2 regions of the Colwellia sp. BRX9-1 genome follow, and region 2 is predicted to be linked to the other one. Evidence: riboswitches for the same ligand, from Rfam matches in the RefSeq annotation. Region 2 holds a riboswitch; the other holds the start of a gene.
What was found. A riboswitch is a leader RNA that binds a small molecule or an ion and turns the genes downstream of it on or off. The one in region 2 is predicted to bind lysine.
Positions count from the first base shown of each region.

Region 1: another riboswitch for lysine. It lies ahead of dapA (4-hydroxy-tetrahydrodipicolinate synthase); the one in region 2 lies ahead of lysC (lysine-sensitive aspartokinase 3).

Region 1 covers NZ_JACGVM010000008.1:98,546-104,163, forward strand. Annotated here, with positions in the region: gene H4J76_RS09775 (PLP-dependent decarboxylase) at 1-420, opposite strand, end outside; gene H4J76_RS09780 (2,3,4,5-tetrahydropyridine-2,6-dicarboxylate N-succinyltransferase) at 447-1,196, opposite strand; gene dapA (4-hydroxy-tetrahydrodipicolinate synthase) at 1,227-2,159, opposite strand; lysine riboswitch at 2,250-2,421, opposite strand; gene H4J76_RS09790 (DsbA family protein) at 2,548-3,798, opposite strand; gene H4J76_RS09795 (methyltransferase) at 4,021-5,055, shown strand; gene H4J76_RS09800 (sensor histidine kinase) at 5,099-5,618, shown strand, end outside.
Region 2 covers NZ_JACGVM010000013.1:109,411-115,028, forward strand. Annotated here, with positions in the region: gene H4J76_RS13085 (hypothetical protein) at 1-303, shown strand, start outside; gene H4J76_RS13090 (hypothetical protein) at 394-678, shown strand; gene H4J76_RS13095 (GNAT family N-acetyltransferase) at 739-1,146, shown strand; lysine riboswitch at 1,312-1,510, shown strand; gene lysC (lysine-sensitive aspartokinase 3) at 1,622-2,974, shown strand; gene queC (7-cyano-7-deazaguanine synthase QueC) at 3,049-3,708, opposite strand; gene queE (7-carboxy-7-deazaguanine synthase QueE) at 3,788-4,462, shown strand; gene pdsS (proteobacterial dedicated sortase system histidine kinase) at 4,467-5,618, opposite strand, start outside.

The DNA.
Region 1 (5,618 bases), on a different contig from region 2:
TGCTTCATTTAACCAAGTTAATTGATTCAAACTTTCAGCAACAAAAATATTAACCCCTTGTTTAATGAACGACGTTATTTGTGCTTTTGATTTTGCCGGACCGGTATTTAAGATACGTTCGGGTGTAATACCTTGCTTTAAGACTTGATTTAATTCGCCACTGCTCGCCACATCAAAATTAAAACCCGCATCGTCTAAGGTTTTAATGATGTTAGATAACGGGTTCGCTTTTACCGCAAACCATAACTTAATGACGTCTTGGCGTTGTAGTTCGGCTAAATGGGCTTTAAGCGCATCAAGATGATAAACAAAGTAACCTTCTTGCTGGCTACTTTCAGGTTGTTGCTTTGTTAACTCAGCGCTTAATTCAAGCGCCGAAGGAGAATCAAAACAATAGGTAGTATTTACTAACTCAGACATGATATTCCTGCTTTACCTTAGAGGGCTTAACGTAAAATAGACTCGAGCTCTAACGAGGCATTACTTTTTTCATCGCGATATTTAACGATTAATGCACAAGCCATATTTAAACCGTGCGTTTTCGCCCACGCCCCTGAAACCGGACGTGTTCCTGGCACCACTACAGCACGTTCAGGAATATCAGCACCTTTTTCAAGCATCACTTCATTCACACAATCGTAAACAGGCACTGACGCTGAAAGTGAGACACCTGGCGCTAAAACAGCCCCTTTTTTAACAACAATACCTTCGACAATGACCACACCAGCACTTAGAAAGGCACCATCTTCGATAATAACAGGGCTTGCACCAACCGGTTCTAAAACACCACCAATTTGAACAGCGGCAGAAACATGAACATTTTTACCTATTTGGGCGCACGAGCCAATTAATGCATGGCTATCAATCATAGTACCTGTATCAACAAAAGCCCCAACATTAATGTAAGCGGGTGGCATAATAATGACACCAGGAGCAACATGCGCACCACGGCGAACTGAAGAACCACCCGGTACTAATCGCACTTTATCGTCAGCGGTAAACTCACGCGCAGGTAAATTATGTTTATCGACAAACCCCTTATAAATGCCATCAAAAGCAATGTTTTCGCCCGCTTTAAATGCTGATAATATAGCTTCTTTTACGGCTACATTGGCCTGCCAATTTCCTGCTTCATCTTGATTTGCCGCACGAACAGTACCTGCTTCTAATTGTGTTAATGTTTCTTGCCAATTCATTTTAAATTCTCATGTTAATACTTAAAGGGATCACTTAGCTTGAGTTTCAAGCCATTGATTAATTAATTTATCTGATGCTAACAGCGAGTTGCAGTCGTTAAGTTCTAAATGGGTTAACGGCGCACGTAAAAAGGGAGTGTTGATCATTTTATTTTGGTGCATTAATACTTTTACGGGTATGGGACTTGCCACCTGAAAAAGCTCATCGACCGCATTTTGCCAAAGTGGAAATAAACCTTGAGTCTCACCAGCTAGTGATAGCTCGACGTATTGATGAGTCGCTGCCGGCCAGACATTACTACAAACCGAAACTAACCCTTTTACACCTGCTTGTGCTAAGTAAGGCATCATGGCGTCTTCACCACTATATAGGGCTATATCTGGACAATACTGGCGATAGGCGAGTACCTGATTTAAATCGCCACTGGCTTCTTTTAACGCCCAACAATGCTGATGATTTTGCACCGCCTGTAAAGTTTCAATAGCAATAGAAACACCGCTACGAGAGGGGACGTTATATAACATACAGGGGAAGTTGGCGGCATCAAGTAAAGCACTAAACCATTGCGTTTGACCTATCACACCCGGCTTTGCGTAAATGGGACTACCAAGTAAGTAGGCTGAAATAGGTAATTTATTACAAGCTGTTATCCAATTAATTTGCTCGGTTAACTGATAACCGCCAACAGCAACCATTAAAGGTGCGCTTAGTGATAATTGGCAAACGAATTCAACAATCTTAACTTGCTCTTGCGATGTTAAGGCCAGGCCCTCTCCTGTACTACCTAGCAAGACAATACCATTACCGGCGTCAGACTGACTAATAGCTAATTGTTTGAGGCTTGGAAAATCGATTTGACCATCATCAAGTAATGGCGTAATTAATGCGGTCCATAAAATAGTATGATGAAGCGTTGGGTTAGCTGTTAAGCTAATTTTTTTTGATAGTTTTATTTGATTCATTTCTCTCGAACTCTGTTCGTTCGGAGAACTTTTAGGCGTTTGTAATAACCAAGATAACAATCACTTATGTGAAGAGCATTAGGCTTTACAAAGGCCAGAAGCTCCCCACCAAGTTGGTGACAATTGTTAGGATTCAACCCAAACAACCGATAAGTAAATTATCAAAAAATTACTTACCTCGGCATTAATCCCCCTCGTTACCAATCATTAGAGCTTGATCTCTTTATGATAACTACCTGGTTAATGCTCCTCTTCTGGCCCTTTATCATAAGTTTCGCTTGTTTGAAAAAACAAAACTTTATTGAATTCAGGACAACAACATTAGAACATTTATTCTAATGTTGAGTCAATAGTGCTCTAAATGAAGATAATACGGATATATTATATCTTATGAAACAATGATCGCTTGTTCAATTTGTGCCAAGCGGTCTTGCCCCCAACAAATAACATTTTGAAATCGAAAACAAGGCGCTCCCCATAACCCCATGCCATCTAAAGTACTTTGGTTGGTATCAGACCATTGTTGCCAGTCATGTTCATTATTATATTCTAACGCTTGTAGATAATTGATTTTATGCTGCTGACATAAAGATTCGATTACCGATTTATTTGATAAGTCTAAACCGTCAACATAAATGGCCTTAAACGCAGACTTAATAAAATCGAGTTCTTTATTTTGTTGTTCTGCATACGAAAAAATTTGAAAAGCATTAAAAATACCTTGCCCTAAAGGATCTGCAATACCGGTAAAAGGAATATTAAGTTTTTTAGCTTCACGACTGGCATCAAAAACAGCATAACGTTCTTTATTTTCTGTCGTGGTTAACCCCCGCATAATCAAAGGTAATAACGGCTTTATCTTTAAAGGGATCTGATAATGCTGACTTAACTTTTCTGCTTGTAATAAACCAATGTAAGAATAAGGGCTTCGTAATGAAATAAAGGCTTCTAATATTTTCGTGTCAGCGATGTCAGCGATGTCAGCTGCATTATCTTTCACTTGTTGCTCAGCAAAGACTAATTTATTTTTTTGATAAACAGCAACACTGTCATCTTTTGCTAAACCAAAGTCAGCCAAACGTTTTTCTAGATGCTCAAGCCTATCAATACCAACAAACCATTGCCCCGCAATAAAAATAGACGAAGGTAAGTAATGCCCTTGTTTAACTAAACGTATTAAATTTTTAATTTGATAATTTATTACCGGTGTAGAAGCATGATAGTAGTAATCAAAATCATTCGACCAAGTCTGTTGAAAGAGTTGCCAAGCATTATCGAGTGTTTTAGGTCGCAACTGCCACATTTGCTGACCAGTAAAGAGTGATTCTTGAGTCGGTCGTTGCGTTATTTTTTTCAATTGATATTGATCAGCAATAAAGTTGGCATCTTTTATTGCCCAAGTGCGCATTAATTTGGGATCGATAGTTACCCCTGGAACACTTTCATAGACTAAGAACAATTTAAATTGAATATTGAAACGTTGCTCTAGCTCTGGTAACACTTGAATCAGCATAAAGCTATAAGGGTCATTAAGTGCTAAGTAAACTTCAGCGACAGGTGTTTTTCTAAACCAGTTAGGGACGGTAAAATAGCGAAATTTTAATAACCATGCACGCTTATCACTGCGTATTAGTTTCACTTTAAACCAAGTAAAAAATTTAGTAAAAATAACCCACTCCCTGAATTTTATATGGTGATTTGCAAATTTATTATTCGCCTTTCTGACATGATAATAATATTCACGTAGAATAGCGGCTATTATAAACATATCTTTTCGTTAAGCGTATAAAATACCGTTAATTAATTTAGGGTATAAGTTATATATTTATGAATGCCATAACCCAATTATTTGAGAATAACTTTGTTAGATAACATCAATCAATTATTGCTGCGTAATCCCGATTTACTAAAAGCAAAAGCGCCATTATTTATCAACTTACCTATTGACGATTTTTTTGAAGAATACCATGCACTTCACCCTCAAGCAGTGATGACATGTTATAACACGAATTATCAATCACATTTACAAGCCAAACGATTAGACCTCACTCAAATGACTGCGGTATTTAATGTCTATTATCAAAGTAAGACTGCCCACGACTTAGTGATTATTCAGTTTCCTAAAAGTAAGGCCGAGTTAACTTTTATGCTCGCGATGATAAAAGACTCGATAGCAAATGAATGTTTAGTTTTGGTTGTCGGTGAGAATAAAAGCGGTATTAAGTCATTAGCAAAGTTGACCGAACAACAGCTTGGCGATTGTGCAAAAATTGATGCTGCTCGCCATTGCTTATTATTCGCAAGCAATATACTTGCGACGCAAGAGTCTTTTATCTTAGACAACTGGCTAAAGCCATATTCTTTTATGATTAAAGACACAAGTGTAGATGTGGTTGCCTTGCCTGGTGTATTCAGTCAAAACGGCCTCGACATTGGCACTCAGGTATTGTTGGAAAATTTACCAAAGAAAATTACCGGCGAGCTACTCGATTTTGGCTGTGGTGCCGGAGTCATAGCCAGTTACTTGGGTAAAGTTTTTCCTGAGATTAAGTTACACTTACTTGATGTCAGTGCCTTAGCATTATATTCAGCGCAAGCAACATTGAAATTAAATAATTTAACTGGTCACGTTTTTCCATCAGATAGCTTGTCAGATGTAAAAGGTAAGTACGATTACGTTATTTCAAATCCACCCTTTCATCAGGGCCTTAAAACCAATTATCAAGCAACAGAGACATTCCTTTCAAAAATAAAACCCCATTTAAAACCGAAAGGACAAGTCACTGTGGTGGCAAATAGTTTTCTCCGTTATCAACCCATCATGGAAGAGGCGATTGGAAGAACACAAGTTTTAGCTAAGCAAAAGGGCTTTTCTCTTTATCATTGTTCAATTTAATTGCTCAATATAAAATTTAAGTTACTATAAATATATGGAAAAAATGAAACGCATTCACTCATTAAAGAAAAAACTGATGATTATGATCATCGGTTTCATTGTATTGTTTGTTACTCTTTCTTCTTTTATCATCGCTAATTCATTTATTGAAGATACAAAAGAAGACGCAGCGACTAATACAAAATATTGGGCCGAGCTTATCGCTAATGCCAGCAGCACCAATCTTGTTAATGATAAAACGCTGTTAACTGATCATTATTTATCCATGCTTAAATCTGTCCCTTATATTAATCACGTTCATATTTATAAAGTATCCCCTGAGCCTGAAGGCATAGTGTTTTTTGCGAACTATAATAAAAGTATGAGCTCACCTATACTTGAAAAAACAGATAGAATAATGGAGTTATCTTCGGTAAAGATAAGTACTTATATTATAGAGCTTATGGTACCCATTACCCAGCAAGATAAAAAAGTTGGCTACGTTTATATACAAGTTGGTACTGACTATATTAAACGTATAACAAACAACATGTTCTTGCGTTATAGCGTCATTATTTTCATGC
Region 2 (5,618 bases):
CTAATAGCCATTATATCGAATGTAATCACGATTCCTATCTTTTTAATCTTAGTCGTTTTATGGCTTCAAGATGCTGTTTGGAAGACATTTCAATCACGTATTGAGACACGGCTTTTACAGCTGGAAAAATATATTTCAGCCGACAGTAGTGAAAATGTATGTCAATTTAACTCTGAATATCATAAAGTTAGCTTATCAGGTCTTACCTTAATTAAAGAATATGCCTGTCAATCAATTAGGCCTACTGTTGCATTTCCTCATGTAGTATTGATATTCATCTTATGGGTTCAGCATGTGTTGTAGTGGGTTAGCTTATATTGATAAATCACTTATGACTTTAGATAACTATTGTTTTATTCGCGCGAATATCGCGTTATTTTTTGGATAATTATTATGAACTTAGACAAATCGACTAAACGTATTGATAAAAGAGTTAAGAAAGGATTTCAAGGCTACCCACAAATTTCATTAGCTTATTTTGGTCAGTCAGCTGATTGTGCTACTGAAGTTGTGGTTGGTTTTATTGCCGCTGAAGGTGATGCTCCACAAGAGCAAAAATTTACCAGTAAAGGTGATGCGAGAAAAGATGAAACTATTCAAACAACACTATTAAAAGTTATTGAACGTGCTGATGCAAAAACAGTGGTAGAAGTTGCGGGTGTTACCCTTATTAAATAATGTTGCTGGCTAATTACTGTCTGTTAATAGGTCAGTGAATATTGAGTTTAAAAATTAAAGATGACCATAATTTATAGATTTTCTGACGACCATATAAAGCAAGTTCACCAGCTTTATAAAAGTGTATGGTGGGGTAAAGAACGCTCACTCGAAGACACTCAAAATTGTATTCGTGGTTCTCAAATTTGTATTGGTATTCTCGATGTAGACAATGAGCTCATTGGTTTTACGCGAATTCTAAGCGACTTTATCTATAAAGCAATAATCTTTGATGTGATTGTAAGCGCCTCTCATCGCGGTAATGGTATCGGTCAGCAATTGATGAGCCTGGTTAAAAACCATGATAAATTAATCAAAGTAAAACATTTTGAATTATATTGCTTACCTGAACTGGAGAGCTTTTATAAAAATCTTGGTTTTTCAACGGATGTCGGTGGTATAAAATTAATGCGCTGCAGCAACCGTTAATTTTTATATAAAAGCCTAGCCATGCTTTAGTTGAACTATGGGTAATACTATTAAGCTATTATTTCTAAAAAAGATCGACTTAGCCTGTTGATTTATTATTACAGATAGGATTTAATCCACATGTCGGTTATTAGAATAAATACTCAAATTGTATGTTTTTAATAATCAACCAGAAGAGGAGCAGTAGCTAGGTAGATAACACGAAGAACCACCATTCTTTTGACTGTTATTGAGGGAGACTATTGCCGAGAGTAATTAGCGAGTGGCGTTATTTATTCGGTTACTAGGGCTGAATCCCTAGGATTGTCACCTCTAGTTAGTATGTTAAGTGCTAATTAGATTATGGTGGAGAGCTTCTGGCTGAAAAGTTTAGTTTATCTTACCAAGAACACTTCTTAATTCAGCCATGCTCTTCCTTGAAGTTTATAAAGTTACCCTATAATTATTACTGGGGGCTTAATTAGGGAGACCTTAGATGTCATTATTACCTTTTACTGTTGCAAAATTTGGCGGCACAAGTCTAGCTGATCATCAAGCGATGTTACGATGCGCTCAGATCATTAAAAACGATGCAAGTAACAAAGTTGTTGTCGTATCTGCAAGTTCAGGCGTTACTAATTTACTGGTTCGTTTAAGTCAAAAAGATGTATCTCAGCATGAACAATTAACAATCATTAGCAGTATTCGCGCTATCCAATTTAATATTACCCAACATTTAGCTGAAGAAACACAGCTAAACTTTCAAATTGATCAACTGCTAAATGAGTTAAGCGAGTTCTCTAACGCGCAATCACTTAATTATTGCCCACGCATAGCCGATGCAATTTTGTCATTTGGTGAACAAATGAGTTCATGTATCTTTGCACAAGTCCTTAAATCTGTTGGTGTTAATGGCGAAATGTTTGATGTTCGCCAAGTTATGAAAACCAACGCATTATACGGTAAAGCCGTTGTTAACCTTGAGATGCTCGCTAATAACGCACAGCAATTTCTTATGCCTTTGCTGGTTGATAAAGTTATCGTTACCCAAGGTTTCATTGGTCAAGACGAGGACGGTCATACGACAACCCTAGGCCGTGGTGGATCTGATTACAGTGCGGCACTTTTAGCCGAAGCGTTACATGCCGATAATCTTTCTATTTGGACTGATGTTGTCGGTATTTTTACCACAGACCCACGTATTACCGAGCATGCCCGTGCTATTAAAGAAATCAGTTTTGGCGAAGCGGCTGAAATGGCGACCTTTGGCGCAAAAATTCTTCATCCGGCAACACTCATTCCTGCGATGAGAAAGAATATTCCGGTTTTTGTTGGTTCAAGTAAGGAACCAGAGAAGGGGGGTACACGCATTCAACAGTTTGTTGAATCGAGCCCAATATACCGCTCAATAGCCTTACGTAGAGAGCAAACATTAGTAACGGTAAAGAGTCCTGCTATGCTACATGCTAGTGGTTTTCTTGCACAAGTCTTTGGTATTTTAGCCAAACATGAACTGAGTGTTGATTTAATTACCACCAGTGAAATCAGTATTGCGCTAACCTTTGATAATCCAACGGGGTCGACGCAAGCGCTTTTAAATTCAACCGTTGTTGAAGAATTAGAACAGCTTTGTGAAGTCACCGTAGAGCACGGTTTATCGTTAATAGCGGTTATAGGAAATAAAATGCATCGCAGTAATGGCGTTGGTACCAGTATTTTTGAAACTATATCAGGGATAAACGTGCGGATGATTTGTCATGGCGCCAGTGAACATAACTTATGTTTCTTAGTCGACGAGAAACAAGCAAATGAAACCGTTGAAAAGCTACACAATGCCTTATTTTCATAAGCTTTAAGCGTAATATTTCTTTGGTCAGTACAGAAAAAAGATAAAACACCTTGCCGTGTTTTATCTTTTATTTATCAAGATTCGTAACTTAACGGATCGGTAACATTATTATCACTGAAAGCTTCTAAACGCTCTTGGCAGGCACCACATTTTCCACAGGCTTTTTCACGGCCGTTATAACACGTCCAAGTATTATCATAGCTTAAGCCCATTTTTAATCCATCGGTTAAAATATCACTTTTAGTAACCGTTAAATAAGGGCTAAATATTTCTACTGACTCGTAGTTAGCTATTTTACACACCTCATTCATTTTCATTACAAATTCGGGACGACAATCAGGATATATTGCATGGTCTCCTGAATGTGCGCCGTAATAAACTTGGCTAGCCCCCACTGAAACGGCATAACCGACCGCAAGTGATAACAAAATCATGTTACGGTTAGGTACAACCGTTGATTTCATACTTTCAGCTTCGTAATGACCTTCAGGAATATCAATATTGTCGGTTAATGAAGAACCAGCAAGCAATTGATTAATAGATGATATATCGATAATTTTATGGTTTACATCAAGTGATTGACAAACCGTACTGGCAAATTCAATTTCTTTGACATGACGCTGTCCGTAATCAAAGGTTAATGCGAACACTTCTTTGCCATCATGCAAGGCGCGATTAAGAACAGTGAATGAGTCCATGCCACCAGAATAAATAACAACAACTTTGTTTGTCATTTCTAAAGTCTCTTAGGGTATAATTAATATCGCGCATTTTACTTCAATTTACACCAGCAATAAACAGGCAAAAACCCCGATGACCGTAAAATACAAAATTAATGAATTATTTGAAACTATTCAAGGAGAGGGCGCTTTTACCGGTCAACCTTCAATTTTTATCCGTTTACAAGGTTGCCCCGTTGCTTGCTCGTGGTGTGATACTAAGCATACTTGGGCAATAAACCTTGAAGATGAAGTAACACCGAATGCTATGTTAACAAAAGAAGCTGAATCTCAAACGTGGTCAGCGCTTACGGTTAAAGATATTTTAGCGATGATAACGGCAGAAGGTTATCAAGCCAAACACATTGTTATCACAGGCGGTGAGCCAGCGATGGTTGATTTACTCCCTCTGTGCCAAGCACTTGAAACCAATGGTTTTAGTTGTCAATTAGAAACATCGGGTACTTTTGAAATACAGGTGACGGATAAGTGCTGGGTGACTGTTTCACCCAAAGTAAACATGAAGGGTGGCTACAAAATATTAAACTCAGCGATGTTACGTGCCAATGAAATTAAACATCCAGTGGCGACTGAGCAGCATATAGACGACTTAAAAGCGTTATTAGCCGAACATAATATTGTTAACACCCAAGTTTATTTGCAACCGATCAGCCAAAAAGAACGAGCAACAGCGTTAGCAATAAAAAGCTGTATTGAAAATAATTGGCGTTTATCCGTTCAAGTACATAAATATTTAGGTATAGAGTAAATAATTACTTTACCTGCAATGGCAAGGTAATCGACACCGTGACACCTTGCGGATTATGATGATTACTTGCCACGATATGCCCCTGATGAAATTCACAAATCAAGCGGGCAATATATAAGCCTAAGCCCAAATGAGGAGTCTTATCTTCTTTCATTTGCGGTGTTTCACGCATTGAAACCATAGAATCAAAAAGTCGCTCTTCCATCGTGTCGGGTAATAACGTGCCGTTATTGCTAACGTGAATGGTGATGTCTTTGTTTTTCAACGCTGTCGTTATGAAAAGTTTATTATCATCACTAAACTCTACGGCATTAGTGACAACCTTATCTAATAATTGCGCTATATGCTCAGGCGATCCCGCCAACATTACTTTTTTATCTGAGGCCAAATACTCAATAGTAAAGTTAGGGTATATCTGCTGATATCCTTGTACACAACCATTAAGCACGTCAAAGACATTAAAACTGACCTTGTCAGTTTGATTGAGCATTTGTTCAAGACGAGTCGCTTCACTCATATTGGTTAATATATTGTTTAAGCGATTAATACCACTTTGGGCACGGTCAATGTAAGCGGAACTTTTCTCAGGTAAGGCTTGTAAAGACAAATTTTCTAAGGATGTTCTAACAATCGCTATCGGGGTGCGGAGTTCATGTGAGAGTCGTGACGACATATTTTCTAAGTAATGATTGTACTGGCTTAAACGATTTACTGCCGTAGAAAAACTGCGAGAGAGGTCGCCAATTTCATCATTGGCTGTTGATACTTGCATACTCTCGGCTATCTCGTTATTGATTCGACCGTGTTCATCAATAGCAATTTCTGCCTGATTACGCAGTTGGCGAATGCGATTTGAAATACGTGACGCAAAAAAGAAAAAAGCGAAAGCACCCAATAACATAATCGCTAAAATTGACGTAAACAATTTCTCTAAGGCTTTATTTCGTACACTGAGAATGCCATTGGTTGTTTCTTCAACAATGACCGCACCGTTGACCTTATCACTGATATAAATAGGGTATGCAGCTGATATGATTACCGCTTTTTTATCTGTGGTTAATCGCCATTGAGATTTTGGCATACCCGCAAGTGCGGCTTCAATATGTTCACCCGTTAGGTTTTGCGTGTCGTAAAGACGGTCAATAAAATCATCTTG